One region of the Ferdinandcohnia sp. GQ5 genome, then DNA from elsewhere that is predicted to be linked to it. Evidence: riboswitches for the same ligand, from Rfam matches in the RefSeq annotation. Region 1 holds a riboswitch; the other holds the start of a gene.
What was found. Region 1 has a riboswitch for cyclic di-GMP ahead of AC6CHV_RS15410 (diguanylate cyclase domain-containing protein). Riboswitches for the same ligand answer to the same signal wherever they lie in the genome.
Positions count from the first base shown of each region.

Region 2: another riboswitch for cyclic di-GMP. It lies ahead of AC6CHV_RS24330 (methyl-accepting chemotaxis protein); the one in region 1 lies ahead of AC6CHV_RS15410 (diguanylate cyclase domain-containing protein).

Region 1 covers NZ_JCAXEW010000012.1:38,895-46,836, forward strand. The annotation lists gene AC6CHV_RS15395 (ABC transporter permease subunit) at 1-670, opposite strand, end outside; gene AC6CHV_RS15400 (ABC transporter permease subunit) at 660-1,478, opposite strand; gene AC6CHV_RS15405 (polyamine ABC transporter ATP-binding protein) at 1,468-2,577, opposite strand; cyclic di-GMP riboswitch class I at 2,859-2,922, shown strand; gene AC6CHV_RS15410 (diguanylate cyclase domain-containing protein) at 3,262-4,452, shown strand; gene AC6CHV_RS15415 (DUF2653 family protein) at 4,609-4,896, opposite strand; gene AC6CHV_RS15420 (hypothetical protein) at 4,884-5,330, opposite strand; gene AC6CHV_RS15425 (gluconate:H+ symporter) at 5,535-6,872, opposite strand; gene cyoE (heme o synthase) at 7,235-7,942, shown strand, end outside.
Region 2 covers NZ_JCAXEW010000028.1:22,601-30,542, reverse strand. The annotation lists gene tagU (polyisoprenyl-teichoic acid--peptidoglycan teichoic acid transferase TagU) at 143-1,075, shown strand; gene AC6CHV_RS24340 (hypothetical protein) at 1,255-1,710, shown strand; gene AC6CHV_RS24335 (DUF4083 family protein) at 1,799-1,948, opposite strand; gene AC6CHV_RS24330 (methyl-accepting chemotaxis protein) at 2,135-3,811, opposite strand; cyclic di-GMP riboswitch class I at 3,900-3,985, opposite strand; gene AC6CHV_RS24325 (Gfo/Idh/MocA family protein) at 4,323-5,294, opposite strand; gene AC6CHV_RS24320 (YwzD family small protein) at 5,610-5,738, opposite strand; gene AC6CHV_RS24315 (hypothetical protein) at 5,868-6,233, opposite strand; gene AC6CHV_RS24310 (zinc-binding dehydrogenase) at 6,364-7,383, opposite strand; gene AC6CHV_RS24305 (FCD domain-containing protein) at 7,519-7,942, opposite strand, start outside.

The DNA.
Region 1 (7,942 bases):
GAGAATAGATTTCAACAGATAGCGTTGAGAAACCATTTCCTGTTACGAAAAATGTAACAGCGAAATCATCGAAGGAATACGTAAGGGCCATGAAAAATCCAGCAAAAATTCCTGGTGTGATGTAAGGAATAATCACCTTTGTTAGAACCTGCCATTGGCTTGCTCCGAGATCTCTCGCTGCATCAATTAAAGAAGGACTCATCTCTTTTAGTTTTGGCAGTACCATAAGTACAACGATTGGAATACTGAAGGCAATATGTGAAAGTAACACAGAATAAAATCCTAATTTAATTCCAGCCATTGTTAATAAAATTAAAAAGGAAGCACCGATAATGACATCAGGACTTACAATCAAGACGTTATTTAACGATAGTAAAGTATTTTGAGTTTGTCTTTGTTTAATCGAATGAATCCAAATGGCTCCAAGCACGCCAATAATGGTCGATACAAGAGCAGAAAGCAAGGCAATCACAAATGTATTTAACACGATGATTAGCAGTCTAGTATCCCCGAATAGCTCCTTATACCAATCCAAGGTAAAGCCCTCAAAATTGCTCATCGTGCCACCACTATTGAATGAGTAATACACGAGATAGAAAATCGGTGCATATAAAATGAAGAAAATAATAAATAGATACGCCTTAGAAGAAATAGCCAGTTTATCTCTCATTTTTAGCACCTCGTTTCTTGCGGTTTCCAGTTGCGACCATAATTAATACCATAAAAATAATCAGGAAGACAGCTATTGTTGAACCCATGCCCCAATCCTGAGTGACAAGAAACTGCTGTTCAATAGCAGTACCAAGTGTAATCACTTTGTTTCCTGCAATTAGTCGTGTCAGCATGAATAATGATAAAGCAGGAATAAATACAACCTGACAGCCAGATTTTACCCCTTGAATCGTAAGTGGAAAAATCACACGACGAAACGTAGTCCATTTAGATGCCCCAAGGTCGCGAGAAGCATCTAGCAGACTAGGGTTTAATTCATTTAACGAGTTGAAGATTGGTAAAATCATAAACGGAATAAAAATATATACAGATACAAACACAAAGCTAAAATCCGTAAATAATAATTGTTTAGAGCCAATACCAAACACTTCAAGAATCGCATTCGCTGTGCCATAAGTTCCGAAAATTCCAATAAAAGCATAGGCTTTTAATAGTAAATTAATCCAGGATGGAGCAATGATTAATAATAACCACAGATGTTTATGTTTTGTTCTTGTAATTAAATACGCTGTCGGATATGCAACTAATAGAGTTACAGCTGTAATTAAAAACGCATACCAAAAAGAGCTCAGCGTCATTTTTAAGTAAACGGGTGTGAAGAATGTTTTATAGTTTACTAAAGATAAATTTCCCTCAATATCAAAAAAAGAATAATAGACAACAAGTGTAACCGGAGCGATAACAAATATGAGAATCCATAATGCATAAGGGATAAAAACAAGATTACGTGTTACCTTATTTTCCATGGCTTTCCCCGTCCACGTATGCCTCTAAACGACGATCATATTCTTCTTCTGTTTCACCAAGACGCATAACGTGTATTGCCTCTGGGTCAAAATAAAGTCCAATTTCTTCGCCAACTTTAGCCTTCTTAGTTGAATGAACAAGCCACTCATTTCCATCCTTATCCAAACCGCAAATTTCATAATGTACTCCTCTAAATAACTGGGAATCCACTACAACTTGTAGTTTTCCTTTTTCAACAGAAGTAATTTCTAAATCTTCTGGACGGATGACAATTTCGACTAATTCATTGTCTGAAAAACCTTGGTCAACGCATTCAAATGTCTTTCCGACGAATTCTACGAGAAAGTCTCGATGCATTTTTCCTTTTACGATATTAGATTCACCGATAAAATCAGCAACAAAACGATTGATTGGTTCATCGTATATATCAATTGGGGTACCACTTTGTTGAATTTTTCCTTCATTAAGTACAAATATCTCATCAGACATGGCAAGAGCTTCTTCTTGGTCATGGGTAACGAAGATAAAAGTAATACCAAGCCGCTTCTGAAGGTCGCGAAGCTCGTATTGCATTTCGGTACGAAGCTTCAAATCGAGAGCGGATAATGGTTCATCCAATAAGATAATCTCGGGTTCATTAACAATTGCACGTGCAATCGCAACACGCTGTCTCTGACCACCTGACATTTCTTGAATTTCACGATTTTCATAGCCTGCAAGATTAACAAAGCTTAAAGCTTCTTTTACCTTTTTATCTATTTCAGATTGCTTCAATTTCTTTATACGTAACCCAAAAGCAATATTTTCAAATACATTAAGATGTGGAAACAGGGCGTAATCCTGAAACACTGTATTTACTTGACGTTTATTTGCAGGTGTCGTATTTACTTTTTTACCATTAAAATAAACCTCACCACTTGATGGTTCAATAAATCCTGCGATTAACCGAAGTATCGTGGTTTTTCCACACCCAGATGGACCGAGAAGAGTATAAAATTTTCCTCTTTCTATTTCAAAGCTAACATTGTCGAGAACAGCTGGATCATTGTCATACTGCTTTGTGACATTTTTAAATTGGATAATAGGTATACTGTTCATAGCAACCCCCTTCTTTCTATTAATAGAGATAAGATTCATAACGTAATCCGGCATAATTATACACGAATCGGCAAAAAAAACAATAATAATTATAATTGTCAAGTCAGAAAACTAGGGAAGACTATTTTCTTATTGAAACAAGAGAAGTGTATAGGGCATTTGGGATAGGAAAATTTTCCCGTTTTTAGCAAAAGATTATAACGATTTCATTGACCAAAGAGGAAAATAGAAATATAATTATAGTACTATTTAAAATACTCTTTCTTTAATGAGTTAATTGGATAAAGTAAGGGCAAATTCATTGAAAGATGAAGACGCAAAACTATAGGGGCTAAAGTTCACTAGTGTTCAAAATGGAAGATAAAAAGGACCGAGAAGTTCAAGGCGGCGTAGCTTTTTTGTACCAGAGCGTATGTAATTATACGTGAGGAACGTAGAAGTAAGCCAACCCAGAAATTCTATGTGTCATTTTTACCTGAGTTTTGGAACATCCTCATTTTGGACATGCCAGCCAGTTACCGAGTACAGCTCGTATCGAAAGAACGTAGATTAATCGGTATATGATTAGTCTTTTTTTATACCAATTTATTAACAATATGTTGCTACTATATTACTAGATTTTTGGAATTGGAACATTTCAAACGAATTTTGGAACATCCTCTAAAAAAATTTGGAAGTGATTACATGGAGAAAACAATCCAGAATCTTAACTTGCTAAAAAAATTAAGCGAACTAATTGAGATGATTGGTTCTGAGAAGACTCTAATTTCTGACGAGGTTCGTACTTTACTTAATCAAACATGTCAGGAAAAAGAAGAACAAGAGATTACCAGTACCCTTTTAAATCAACTCCAAGAAATAAACGAACAAATGGAAAACATGCATTGGATGAATAAGCATTACCGAATCCTACATGATTTCGCACAAGTCTGCAGTAAAACATTAAATGAATCCGTCCTTCTCCAAAAGTCTTATGAAATGGTTTCACGTGTTATGCCTACTGATGCATTTTATATTGCATTGCATAATCCTGGTGACAAATATATTCATTTAGTCTTTATTATGGATAATGGCGAACCAGCTCCTCCAAGTACCGTAGACTTTGGCGAAAACTACACATCAAAAGTCATCAAAACAAGGGAAATCGTCCACCTCAAACATCAAAACCAGAACATTGAATATGATACGAAAATGGGTGAGGGGGACGAGGACACAAGCTCCTGTCTTTTTGTACCCGTTGTCATTGATGACCAGGTCAAAGGTGTCATCTCAACTCAGAGCTTTAAAGATTTTGCTTATCGGAAAGAGCATGAGGAACTACTACAAATGATCGGAGCGCAAGTGATCAACTCGATTGAAACAGCAAGATTATATGAAAAAATTTACACAATGTCTCGTACGGATGAATTAACAGGTTTAAAAAACCACCGTGCCTTCCATGAGGATTTAGCACAACTGATCAAAAATGAGAATGATGAAATAACAGTTATGATGATAGACTCTGATGATTTAAAACAGGTCAATGATCGCTTTGGGCACGATGCTGGTGACCTATATTTACAGGTACTAGCATACGGAATGAAAACGGTATGTAATGAAAAGTTTGAGGGGTATCGTTATGCCGGAGATGAATTCATGATTCTGATTAAAAATAGCAGTGACACGTGTGTAAAGGAAATTTACGCAACATTAAATGAGTATTATAATGAAAATCCAATCATCATGGAGAATGAAAAAATCATTGTTTCGATCAGTACGGGTGTCGGGATATATCCACACCATGGAACGACCGTAGATTCTTTAAAAAAGGCAGCCGACCAAGCGCTATATGCTGCAAAAGAAAGTGGAAAAAAACGCATCGTAATAGCGAAATAAAAAAGCTCATCCAAATGGATGAGCTTTTTACTCGTTGTCCAGCTCCAGGCACCATCGGCTCGAGGTCACAAGCCAATCGCTTCTGAAGGTAAAAATCACCTTCTGTCAGCGCTCGTCTTGTGCTTGTCGCCGATAGGCGGGGGCCCTGCGCTTTTCTTAGTTGATATGGGCAATAATACCTTCTTCGTCGTCCAACACAAGTTTGATTCCGGCATATGGGTCACGGTTAAGAAATTCGCCTAGCCATAAACGAATTGCTTCAATTAAGTTCGCCATAATGAGAACCTGCTTTCGATCGTTCACGTATACTTCTGCGGAGAATCCGTAATCATCGTCATACATCAGCTCCACTTCAACCTCTTCAGGCTTTACTTGCTTTTTTAAGCCGATATAGACACAAACTGCATTTATAATTTCCTGTTCAGAAAGTATTAGCGCTGCCATGGATCAGTCTCTTTTTTCTTTTTATCTTTAATCATGACGAAGATTTTTCGAATGATGGAGATCAGAACGTAAATCGCAAGAACGTTAATCATTAATCCTAAAAATGAACCAAGCATACCCATTCCACCTAAAAGACCTCCGAATAGGAATCCTGCAAGTCCACCAAGCATAAGACCTTTCATTAATCCACCAGACATGAATCCACCTTTTGGAGTGGTAGGAGTAGTAGATTTGTTCGTAACATTGTTGTCTTGTTTTTTCTGTTGTTGCTGGAAGTTTGATTTATTTTTGTTCCCAATATTACTATTGAATCCTCTTTTACCTGATTTGTATCCCTTTGCTTCTACAGACGTTGGTTGGTCTTGGAAAACAAAGCTCCCAAGCGGGGAAAAAATCAAAGTAAGTGCTACTAATGCTGATAATATCTTTTTCATATGATAGAAATACCTCCATAAGTTAGTTAATTTATTTATAATAGTATACCTTATTATCCAATCTATTGCGCTTTGCAATACCTCCTCATCAACTTTCTCTCTTATATACGATGAAAGCAGAGTTTGGTTTCGCTTTTTTTAAAAAATACGATTGGTAAATAGTAACAAGAGCCCTAACGAAATTGTTAGGGCTCGCAGAATGTATTACATAAACATATCAAGGATCAAGACAATACCCAAACCTACAATAGAAGTTGTGAATAGTAATAGACCCCATGTCTTAAAGGTATCTTTAATGCTTAGACCAAAATATTCTTTAAATAACCAGAATGATGCGTCGTTAACGTGTGTGATTGTGTTACTACCAGCCGCTGTTGCAAGAACCATTAATACTGGGCTAACATCAAATGTATCGATTAGAGGACCTACAATACCAGCAGCAGTTATCGCTGATACAACACCTGTACCTGTAGCAATACGAATTAAGGCAGTAATAAACCAAGCCATAATCAACGGTGAAATTGTAGTATTTTCCATCATCGAAGCAATATAGTCACCAACACCAGAATCAAGAATGACTTGTTTGAAGGCACCACCTGCACCTACAATAAAGATTATCATCGCAATTCCTTTGATAGCGCTTGAGAAAGAGTCCATTACAGTGTTAATGTCTCGACCTGTACGTATACCAAATACATAAATACCGATTAAAACAGCCACAAGTAAACTAATTTCTGCACTACCTAGGAAGTTAATAATTTCATGGAACAAGCTTCCTTCTTCGATAAACATATTTAGAATAGTTGCAGTCATAATCATGATTGCTGGGATTAATGGAACAAAAAGACTTAAACCAAAACTAGGCATTTCTTCTTCAGTGAACTCTTTTGGTTTTTCCATTAATTTTGGAATCGGACGATCTAAATTTTTCATCATTCTTGGTAAAATGATTCCAGCCGCGATAACTGCCGGAATAAAAACAACAATACCAATTATATAAACCATACCCATATCTGCGCCATAAGCATCGACCAATGCAGTCGGACCAGGCTGTGGCGGGAATAAACTATGTGATAGAGTAGTAGCTGCAACCATTGTAATTCCAAGCTTTAAGAATGGAATTTTTGCCTCCATCGCAATACTAATAACAAGCGGAGCTAGAATAATAAAGGCAACCTCATAGAAGACGGAAATTCCGAATACCATGCCAATAATAATTAGGGCCCATTCTACCTTTTTAACACCAAACTTATTTAATAGAGTAGAAGCAATACGTTGGGCTGCTCCACAATCAACCATTAATTTACCTAAAACAGCACCCAAACCAATTATTAAAGCAAGGCTTCCAAGTGTACTGCCAAGGCCGGACTTAATAGTTGAAACAATACTTGTTAGATTCATTCCATTTAATAAACCAACAAGGATTGCTGATAGTAAAAGGGCAATCACACTATTTAGCTTAAGCTTCATATTTAGAAAAAGAAGTAAAGCAACCCCAAGAATTACCGAGATAATCGGTAAATTGTCTACAAACCAATCCATTTTTCATTTCCTCCTGTATCTCTCTTAGCTGTAATATCGTTTACATTTGCTTCCGTAAGTGTTGTTCTTTTATTGAAAAAAATATTTAGATAACTGAGCGCGTTTTCAAATCAGAAAACTTTTTATTAATTTGTTTAGGAAACAAACAAAAAGCGATGGTCTAATTTTACAAAACTTTTTTGAGGGAAGCAATGAGAAAGTTTTACTATTTAACTGTAGGGAGCGGAATGATATGGGAGTTGGGTGGAATTCACTATAGAAGTAGGTAAAAAGTGGTTTTCTTATCCTAAGAGCGATAAAAATGGTATAGTATATTTGAAGCATAATGTTCTTCTAATAGAACCGTAGGAGAGAGGATATCCATGCAATCAGAAATTCAAATACAAAAAACATCCCTCATAGCTGATCTTAAATCACTTTTTAAGGCAGGGGTTTTAATAGCCAATGTTCTACCCGTGTTTTCAGGATTTTGGTTAGCCATTTACTTTACGGGCGCATCTTTTCAGGACAATCTGGGATTGTTTCTGTATACAATAATCGGAAGTACGCTCGTTATGGCGGGGGCACTCATCATAAACAACTGGTATGATGTTGACATTGATACAGTCATGGATCGAACGAAAAAGCGACCAACTGTAACAGGCCATTTTTCATTGAAATTTGTTCTGGTATTAGGAATCATTTGTACTGCTCTAGGATTCATTTTTCTATATTTCACAACATTTGAAGCTATCTTTTTTACATTTATAGGCTGGTTCACATATGTTGTGTTATACACGATGTGGTCAAAGCGCAGATTTACGATTAATACTGTGATTGGAAGTGTTTCTGGCGCTGTATCTCCTTTAATGGGGTGGGCTGCGGTTGCACCTATCGATCACATCGTTCCAATTATGCTCTTCTTGATCTTATTTGTTTTTCAAATGCCTCATACATATGCGATTGCGATGAGAAAGTATGAAGAGTATAAAGCGGCTAAAGTCGCGATGCTCCCAGTCGTTCGCGGATTTGAGGTAACGAAGAAGCATTTTCTGTTCTGGGTGATCTGTTTGTTGCCGATACCTTTCTTT
Region 2 (7,942 bases), on a different contig from region 1:
GCACACACTTTTGCTCTCTTCGCTAAATTTCGACCTACATAGACATTTTCTCACGCAAATCTGAAACCTTTTCTGCCTCTAATACGTCTAATATATTGTGCAGTTTTTGATTATCCTAATCTTAAAAAAGGTGTTGATTGAAATGAGTCGTGTTGACCGCCATTCGAAACAGAAAACGAAGCGGAAATGGCCAAAGGTTATTGGAACGATCTTTCTTGTTATATTATTAGCTATCGGTGGATACGCCGTCTATTTATATCAATCAGTAGCGAGTACGGTTGGAAAGATGCATGAAGACCGAGGTCCTTCCGACAAACGAACTACACAGATCGATATCAGTAAAAAAGATCCGATTTCCATTCTGCTCATGGGTGTTGATGAACGCTCGGGCGACAAGGGTCGTACTGATACGTTAATTATGGTTACTGTGAATCCAAATACGAATTCCATGCAAATGTTGAGTATCCCACGTGATACACGCGTTGAAATTGTTGGCAGAGGAACTCAAGATAAAATCAACCATGCCTACGCATTTGGTGGCGTTGATATGACGATTGATTCCGTCGAGAACTTCCTAGACGTACCGGTGGATTATTATATAAAGGTAAACATGGAAGGTCTGCAACAAATCGTTGACGCGCTTGGCGGAGTTCAAGTGAACAGTACATTTGCGTTCTCATATGATGGTGCGTCATTTTCCGAAGGAACTCAAACTCTAAACGGAGAAGAAGCCCTTAAATATGCAAGAATGCGCTATGACGATCCTCGTGGTGACTTTGGTCGACAAGATCGTCAAAAGCAAGTCATCCAAGGGATTATCAACAAAGGAGCAAGTTTCTCTTCCGTCACCAAATTTGATGACATTCTTGGAGCACTTGGCAATAACGTCACAACCGATATTTCCTTTGACGAGATGAAAACTATACAGGCAAACTACAAGGATGCCCGTCATAACATTGAGCAATTCAGCATCGATGGTGTCGGCAAAACCCTAGACGCATGGTACTGGATCGTCTCCGAAGACGAACGCCAAGCTGTCTCATCCCGCTTGAAAAAACACTTAGAAATCGAATAGGTAGATATGCAAAGGGGTTCGGTGGGACACAGGGACAGGTCCCTTGTCCCACCACATCTTGGAATTAGAAGTTGGTAAACAACCGGTTATAATACCGGTTGTTTTTTTATGCCTTACATGTTTTCCTCCTTTTTCCACATACTAATGGAACAGACTCATTGTTTCAAAGGAGGGTCCTTATGATGAAATTCAAATTTTTACTTTGTATAGCATTATTATTTCTTTCGGTATCGCCTGCTTCTGCTGCGGAGAAGAAGTCACCGTTTTTTGGTGTGAGCGCTACGGTCGTACAGGTCGAGGAAGGTACTTTTGAGGTAAAAACGAAGGGCGCTGAGGAAAACGAAGGATTTGTTTTTTCACCTAGAGGGGTAAAAGGTGGGGAAACAATTATATTTGAGGTTCAGGTGAAGGGAGAGGCCGCCGTTTACTTACTTGTGGATGAGACTGATGCAAGAGGAACTTTTTTAGCTGAGACGGTATCGCCGGTGATTGGCTTGCATGATCCGTGGCGGACGATTCAGCTTGAGGTCGAGCTGCAGGATACCACCTCCCAGATTGACGCGATGGTACTCACGAACAAACAAGAAAAAACCAAATTCATGTTTCGTAATGTTAAAGTAAGTGTAAAAAAATGAAGGATGCCAACACTGGCATCCTTTTTCTGAGATAAAAACTGGTCACCAACACTCTCAGAAAAAAAGACCTGGGATTCTCTCCCAAGTCCTACTCTACTTTTTTCGATAGTTCATCTAGCTTCGCTTCCATTCGTTTAACCCGCTTTGAGAACCGTACCACATAAACGAGTACCGCTATTATGCTTAATGGAACGAGAAGTGCAAATAATTGAAAAAGAATGTCACCGATATTTACCACTACTGAAGTTCCTCTCTTCCCTTTTTTCTATAATATACCATGGCACTTGTGGAGGAGTCCATCAGCCTTCTGGGACAAGGAACCTGTCCCTGTGTCCCAAGGTTCAGCTGGGACCCAAAGTGGAGGTTACAGCGGCGGCTGGAATCCTGGCACATGAAATTTGCCCTAAGGGTCCTTCCCCCAGCACTATTTGTCCCAGGCTTGGATGAGTTCGTTTAGTTCGCCGGCGTTTTCTTCGAGTTGTTTGGCGCTTTTGGCGACTTCTTCCATGGAACTACTGGATTGCTGGGCGGTTGCGGATACTTGTTCAACGCCAGCAGCTGATTCTTCAGCGACAGCCGCAATTCCTTCGATGGCACCGCTAATCTCTCTTGTATCTTCAAGTACCCCGTATAACGAGCTTGACATTGCTTCTATTTGTGTACCGATTTCTTCAATTGTTCGTTTCAATTCATTAAAGGTTTTTCCGGTCGTTTGAATTTGGTTGGTGCCTTCTTCAACGGATTGATAGCCGTCATCTAAGGATTGAACGACCTGCTTTGATTCTGTTTGGATACCTTTTACAATCTCTGTGATCTCTGCGACCGATTTACCAACCTGTTCTGCAAGCTTTCGAACCTCATCGGCAACAACCGCAAATCCTCTTCCGTGTTCTCCTGCGCGGGCTGCCTCGATTGCTGCGTTTAATGCTAAAAGATTCGTTTGCCCCGCGATCTCCTGAATAACTTTAACAAGCTTCGTAATCTCGTTTGTTTTATGGTCCAGACCAACAACAAGCGCGTGTGACTGTTTCATTTTTTCATAGATGCTCGACATTTGTTGAATCGATGTTTCCATATATGAACTGCCGTCGTTTGTCATGGCAAGCATGCCTTGTGATTGTTCCTTAATACTATCGCCCTTAACCGCTACATGCATGATTTCGTCCGAGAACGTGGACATTTTTTCAATTAATGTGGTAGCAGACGTCGCCTGGTCTTCTGCACCGCGTGAAAGTTCCTCCATTGTGACTGCTATCTGCTGACTGCCCGCCATAACCTCATCCGCATACTGGGTCAATTCTTCACTTTGACCAGTGACACTGTCGGAGACGACAACCATTTTCTTAAACATGCCTTTTAAATTTTCATTCATCTCATTAACCGCCAAAACAAGCTGACCAATTTCATCTTTGAGCTTCGTTTTAATTGGGTCCGATTGAAGATTGCCATTGGAAATCGCCTTCATTCGACTTGCAACACTTTTTACCGGTCTAGCAATCACCACAGAGGTATAAATCGAAATCACAATTCCTAAAATAATCACAGCAGCTGTGACCAGAAGTCCTACAAAGTTCACGGATTGACCATATTTCACAACGTCCGTACCCGTTGAGACAATCTGTCTTTCTCGATCATCCGTGAGCTTTTTAACTTGTTCCATCAATTCATTTGACTTCGGCTGGATATACGTCTTCAAATTATGCATCGCAAGCTCAGTATCCCCGCTATCATAAGGGGCAAAAACTTTTTCCTTCATCAATTCACGCCAATTTTTCATTTCTCTTATAAGCTCTTCAACCTCTTTTACCTTCATTGCATTTAATTTTCGATCCGTTAAATCAAATTCTACCGAGTAAACATCATACTCATTTCTATAGGTATCATCCCCATACAGTACATACGCCCTCGCAAGCGCAATACTCTGGGCAATATTGTATTTCAAACTATCATATTCTAGTAAAACGGAGAGTTCCTCCGACACAACATCGTCCGTTTTCTGATTCATATTGGACACCGCTATGTAATTATAGGTCGCTAAGCCTATACAAAGGATGATAATGGCAAAAAAACTAACAAATAACCTTGTTCGAATACTTTTCATCTATGGTACCTCTTCCTCGTAGAATAGTAGAAAATCAGGCAAAAAAATAAGACCAATCACTAAAAGAATGGCCCAACAAGCGTACATTATTGGCAGCCAGGCGATCATGGTACAGTGTACGGTAGACCCTAGGCTTTGCGTCCAATCCTTTCGGAGAGTTTGCCCTATTCTGATATACGTTTTCTTCTATTAGTATATAAGTTTTTCTACTCTTCAACAATAGACCACATCATAATTCCCATTACTTTTTCACTACTAATTCTAGCAACAATTTCATAAAATCTTCCTTATTCGCCGGTAGAACCTCAGGTAACTCCACATTCACCTTCATCATCTTCGAATCCCTCCATTTTTCTGGGACAAGTGACCTGTCCCTGTGTCCCATCTTCTAGTAATCTAGTATTGCCGGATTTTTGATAGATATACATGTTTGGGAGAGAAATTTTGATAGATTTGAGTAAGGGAGAGTAAAAAAGGAAGAAACGAAAAAGCCAGCCCGGGGGCTGACTTTTTAGTTACGAGCGGAAGTAAGTGCCTGCTCGATCACGCGCATATTTTTCAACGTTTCATCAAGGTTGTACATCGGTTGTTTATTAGAAAGAACACTTTCTGCAAAATGCTCCACCTGAAGCTTATACTGGTCACCTTGCACCGTTTCTTCACGTTGGCCTCCTTCGTTGTTCACCACAAGCACACCGTTTCCACCTTCATTGTCAGGACGGAATGCATGCTTCACTACGATCGAACCTTTCGTGCCGACCACTTCATACTGCTCCTTAAATGATTGCTCAAAACTAACATCAAAGTTCGCAATTACGCCACTTTCAAACTTCAGCGTACCTGCTGCCGTAATGTCGACGTCATGTGTCGGGTGAATGTTTGCAGCTGCCTTCACTTCAACTGGCTCTTCACCCGTAATCAAACGACTTGCATGGATGCAATAGCAACCCACATCATATAACACGCCGCCACCAAGATCCTTTTGCATCTTAATGCTTCCAGAATTCAAATCATGGAGGAAGGAGAATGTTGAGCGAATTAACTTCACATCACCAATTTCGCCTCCTGCGATCATTTCTTTCACACGGTTATGCTGTGGATGGAACTGATACATGAACGCTTCCATGAAAATCACATTGTTTTCTTTAAAAGCTGTCGCCATCTCTTCCACGTCTTGTGAGGTCAATGCTGCTGGCTTTTCACAAAGCACATGTTTTCCGTGCTTCGCAGCTTCAATCGCCCATTGTTTATGTAGTTGATTTGGAAGCGGAATGTACACCGCATCAATTTCAGGGTCATTCAATAAATCGGTGTATGATTCATAATGCTTTGGAATGCCAAGGTCAACAGCAAAGTCTTTCGCCTTCCCGCTTTCACTCGCAACAGCCACAACCTCTGCATTATGTGCACGCTCCATCGCTGGAATCACTGTATTTCGCGCAATTTTCGCGGTTGATAAAACACCAAAACGAACCTTTGTCATCTGAGTTCCTCCTAAATTATTGAATCAAATGCGCCTTGGCGTATTTGCGCCCGATTTTTTTCGAGCTTTCTCGAAAAAAATCCACTGAAAAATCGTGGCATCCGCCGGAGGCATAACTTTATTCAGCCAAGGGTTATACTCCTTAAATTGTAAACTCTTTTACCATTGTCTTACTAATATAAGTAGTGGACTTCTAAGCAATAAAGTTACTAAACAATTACATATTCTCATATTTTAGGAGATTACGAAAGGCTTTATCTTGAAATAAAAAAAGCCAGAGTTCATCCTCTGACTTCATCCTTAAAATTGATCAAGTTATACAGAGTGACAATCTTTTAACTTGCCAATTAAATCCTGCATAACCTCTTCAGTTGTGATAGTAGTTGTTTCTTCTACTTTTTTCTGAATGTCTACCATTATTTTTAAAAGTTGTTCAGAACTCATACTTTTTACCTACCATTTTCATTTTCCAATTAAAATCCATTTTACACTATTCAGCAAATTTTGCAAAGGAAAATTGTGACAAAACTTCAACAAAAAACCCCTAACGATTTATCAGGGGCCAAAACTTACTTATTGTACTGGAGGAGGTCCGTCACCCATATGAACTCCATCCGCAAAAACTGATAATAACACTTCGCCATTTTCGTGAACAAACGGAACAGCGACCATTGTGTAGACTTTCCCCTCAGAGTTAGGCATTTTTATTGCCATAATCTGATTAGCCCCGACAAACTGGTATCCGTTACTCTTTTTATCTGCTTTCACCACTTTAAATTCATTCGATTTCAATATGCTCGCAACCGCCTTGTTACGCTCTGCTCCTTGCAAATAGTCGCCACATCCGCAATCATCCCCATGAGCAAATGCAGTATTTCCAGGTAGTACAAGCATTAACAACACCAGCACAATCCCTAAAACTTTGACAAAGTTCCCCATTCAAAACCCTCCCTTTAGTAGCTTCATTCTACAGATTACACAGAAATCGACAAATTCCTTTATTTTCTGTAAAAATGGTACTAAAGGTAGGGCACTTCATTCTGAACTAGTTCTATTAACCTATTCGTATTTAAAAAGTCAATACAACCTTGCAAACCTCATCTTTATTGTTAATGACTTCTTCCAGTGCTGCTTTGATATCAGTAAATTCGAAGGTATGTGTATGCATTTTTTCAGGTGTAATGGCACCCGATTCTAGTAATTCGATGACATGTGGGAATCGATAATTGTTCAGACGTGATCCAACTACATCGACACCTTTTTTTGTAAAAGCGACTTGTGGAATTTCTGATGGTTTGTTACCAGTCCCTAATGCGACGATTCGACCTGCAGGAGAAACGAATTCCAATGCCTCTTCTAAACTTCTCGGTGAGCAAACAGAGTCAACAATCACGGGTATACCCTCTCCATCCGTAAACTCGTTAATTGCTTCTGCTAGGCTCTCCTCAAGAACATTTACCACTCGGTCTGCACCCATATCTGTTGCACGCTCCAAACGGTTGTTCACAAGATCCGTCATGATCACTTCTGCTCCGCGTGATTTAGCCACCTGCATTACAGCAACCCCGATTGGACCCGAACCCATCACCAACACCTTGTCTCCTTTTGTGATTCGGCCACGTTCATTCACCTCAACGCCAATTGAGTATGGTTCAACAAGAGACACATGAAGTGGATTCGTCGTATCCTTGTTTACCTTATAGGCATTTTCTTCGGTTGTTTTTACATATTCAGCAAATCCGCCATCACGATGTACACCTGTTACCTCAACAGTAGAGCAAACATTGTGGTGACCAGTTCGGCAAGCGTAACAGGTTCCACAGCTATTGACATTATCGACAGCGACTAAGTCGCCCACTTTAACCTTCGTTACCCCGCTGCCAACAGATTCCACAATCCCACCAAATTCGTGACCGATTAATCGTGGATATGTCGCAAGCGAGTTTGAACCATTGTAGATCCCCACATCTGAACCGCAAATCCCACCAGCTATGACTTTTATAATAACGTCTTTCCTGTCAGTAATCTCTGGCTTTGGAACCTCCTTGACTTCCACTTCAAAGGGTTTATTTATCATGATTGCTTTCATATCTCATCCTCCTTATTGAGTCGTTAGACGTCTGTATACTTGTCGACAACCTATATTTTTAAAAAGTATCTTAACAGGTGTACCGCACTGAAAGTCGTCATGTGCCTTTCCGTTGCTATGCCTGTCTTCAGATACTTATTGTCCTTTTGAAATACTTTTTCCAACACTATCAATCATATCTTCAAAGTGCTCATTTAAGATTTTATTAATTTGTTGGCTGTCCTTAGAACTGAGGTATTGCACGATAGCTCGGTGTTGATTTAATAAAGGTTCGATTTCATGGGCATTCGAAGAAAACCTTTTTTCAGTTGCAACAAGCATGGCCGCATATATGATTTGGCAGATGCTATTCCACAAATGTAATATTCTTTCATGTCCTGTATCAATGATAATAGTCTCATGGAATTGCAAGTCATAATAGGCAAACTCCATATAGTTTCCGTGCTTTGCTGCCATTTCCATTTTATCAATGGTAACAGAAAGCTTTTGAACCGTTGTTTCACAATCATCCGCTAAAAGTTTTTTAATCGCAAAGTTTTCGATGAGAATCCGTACATCA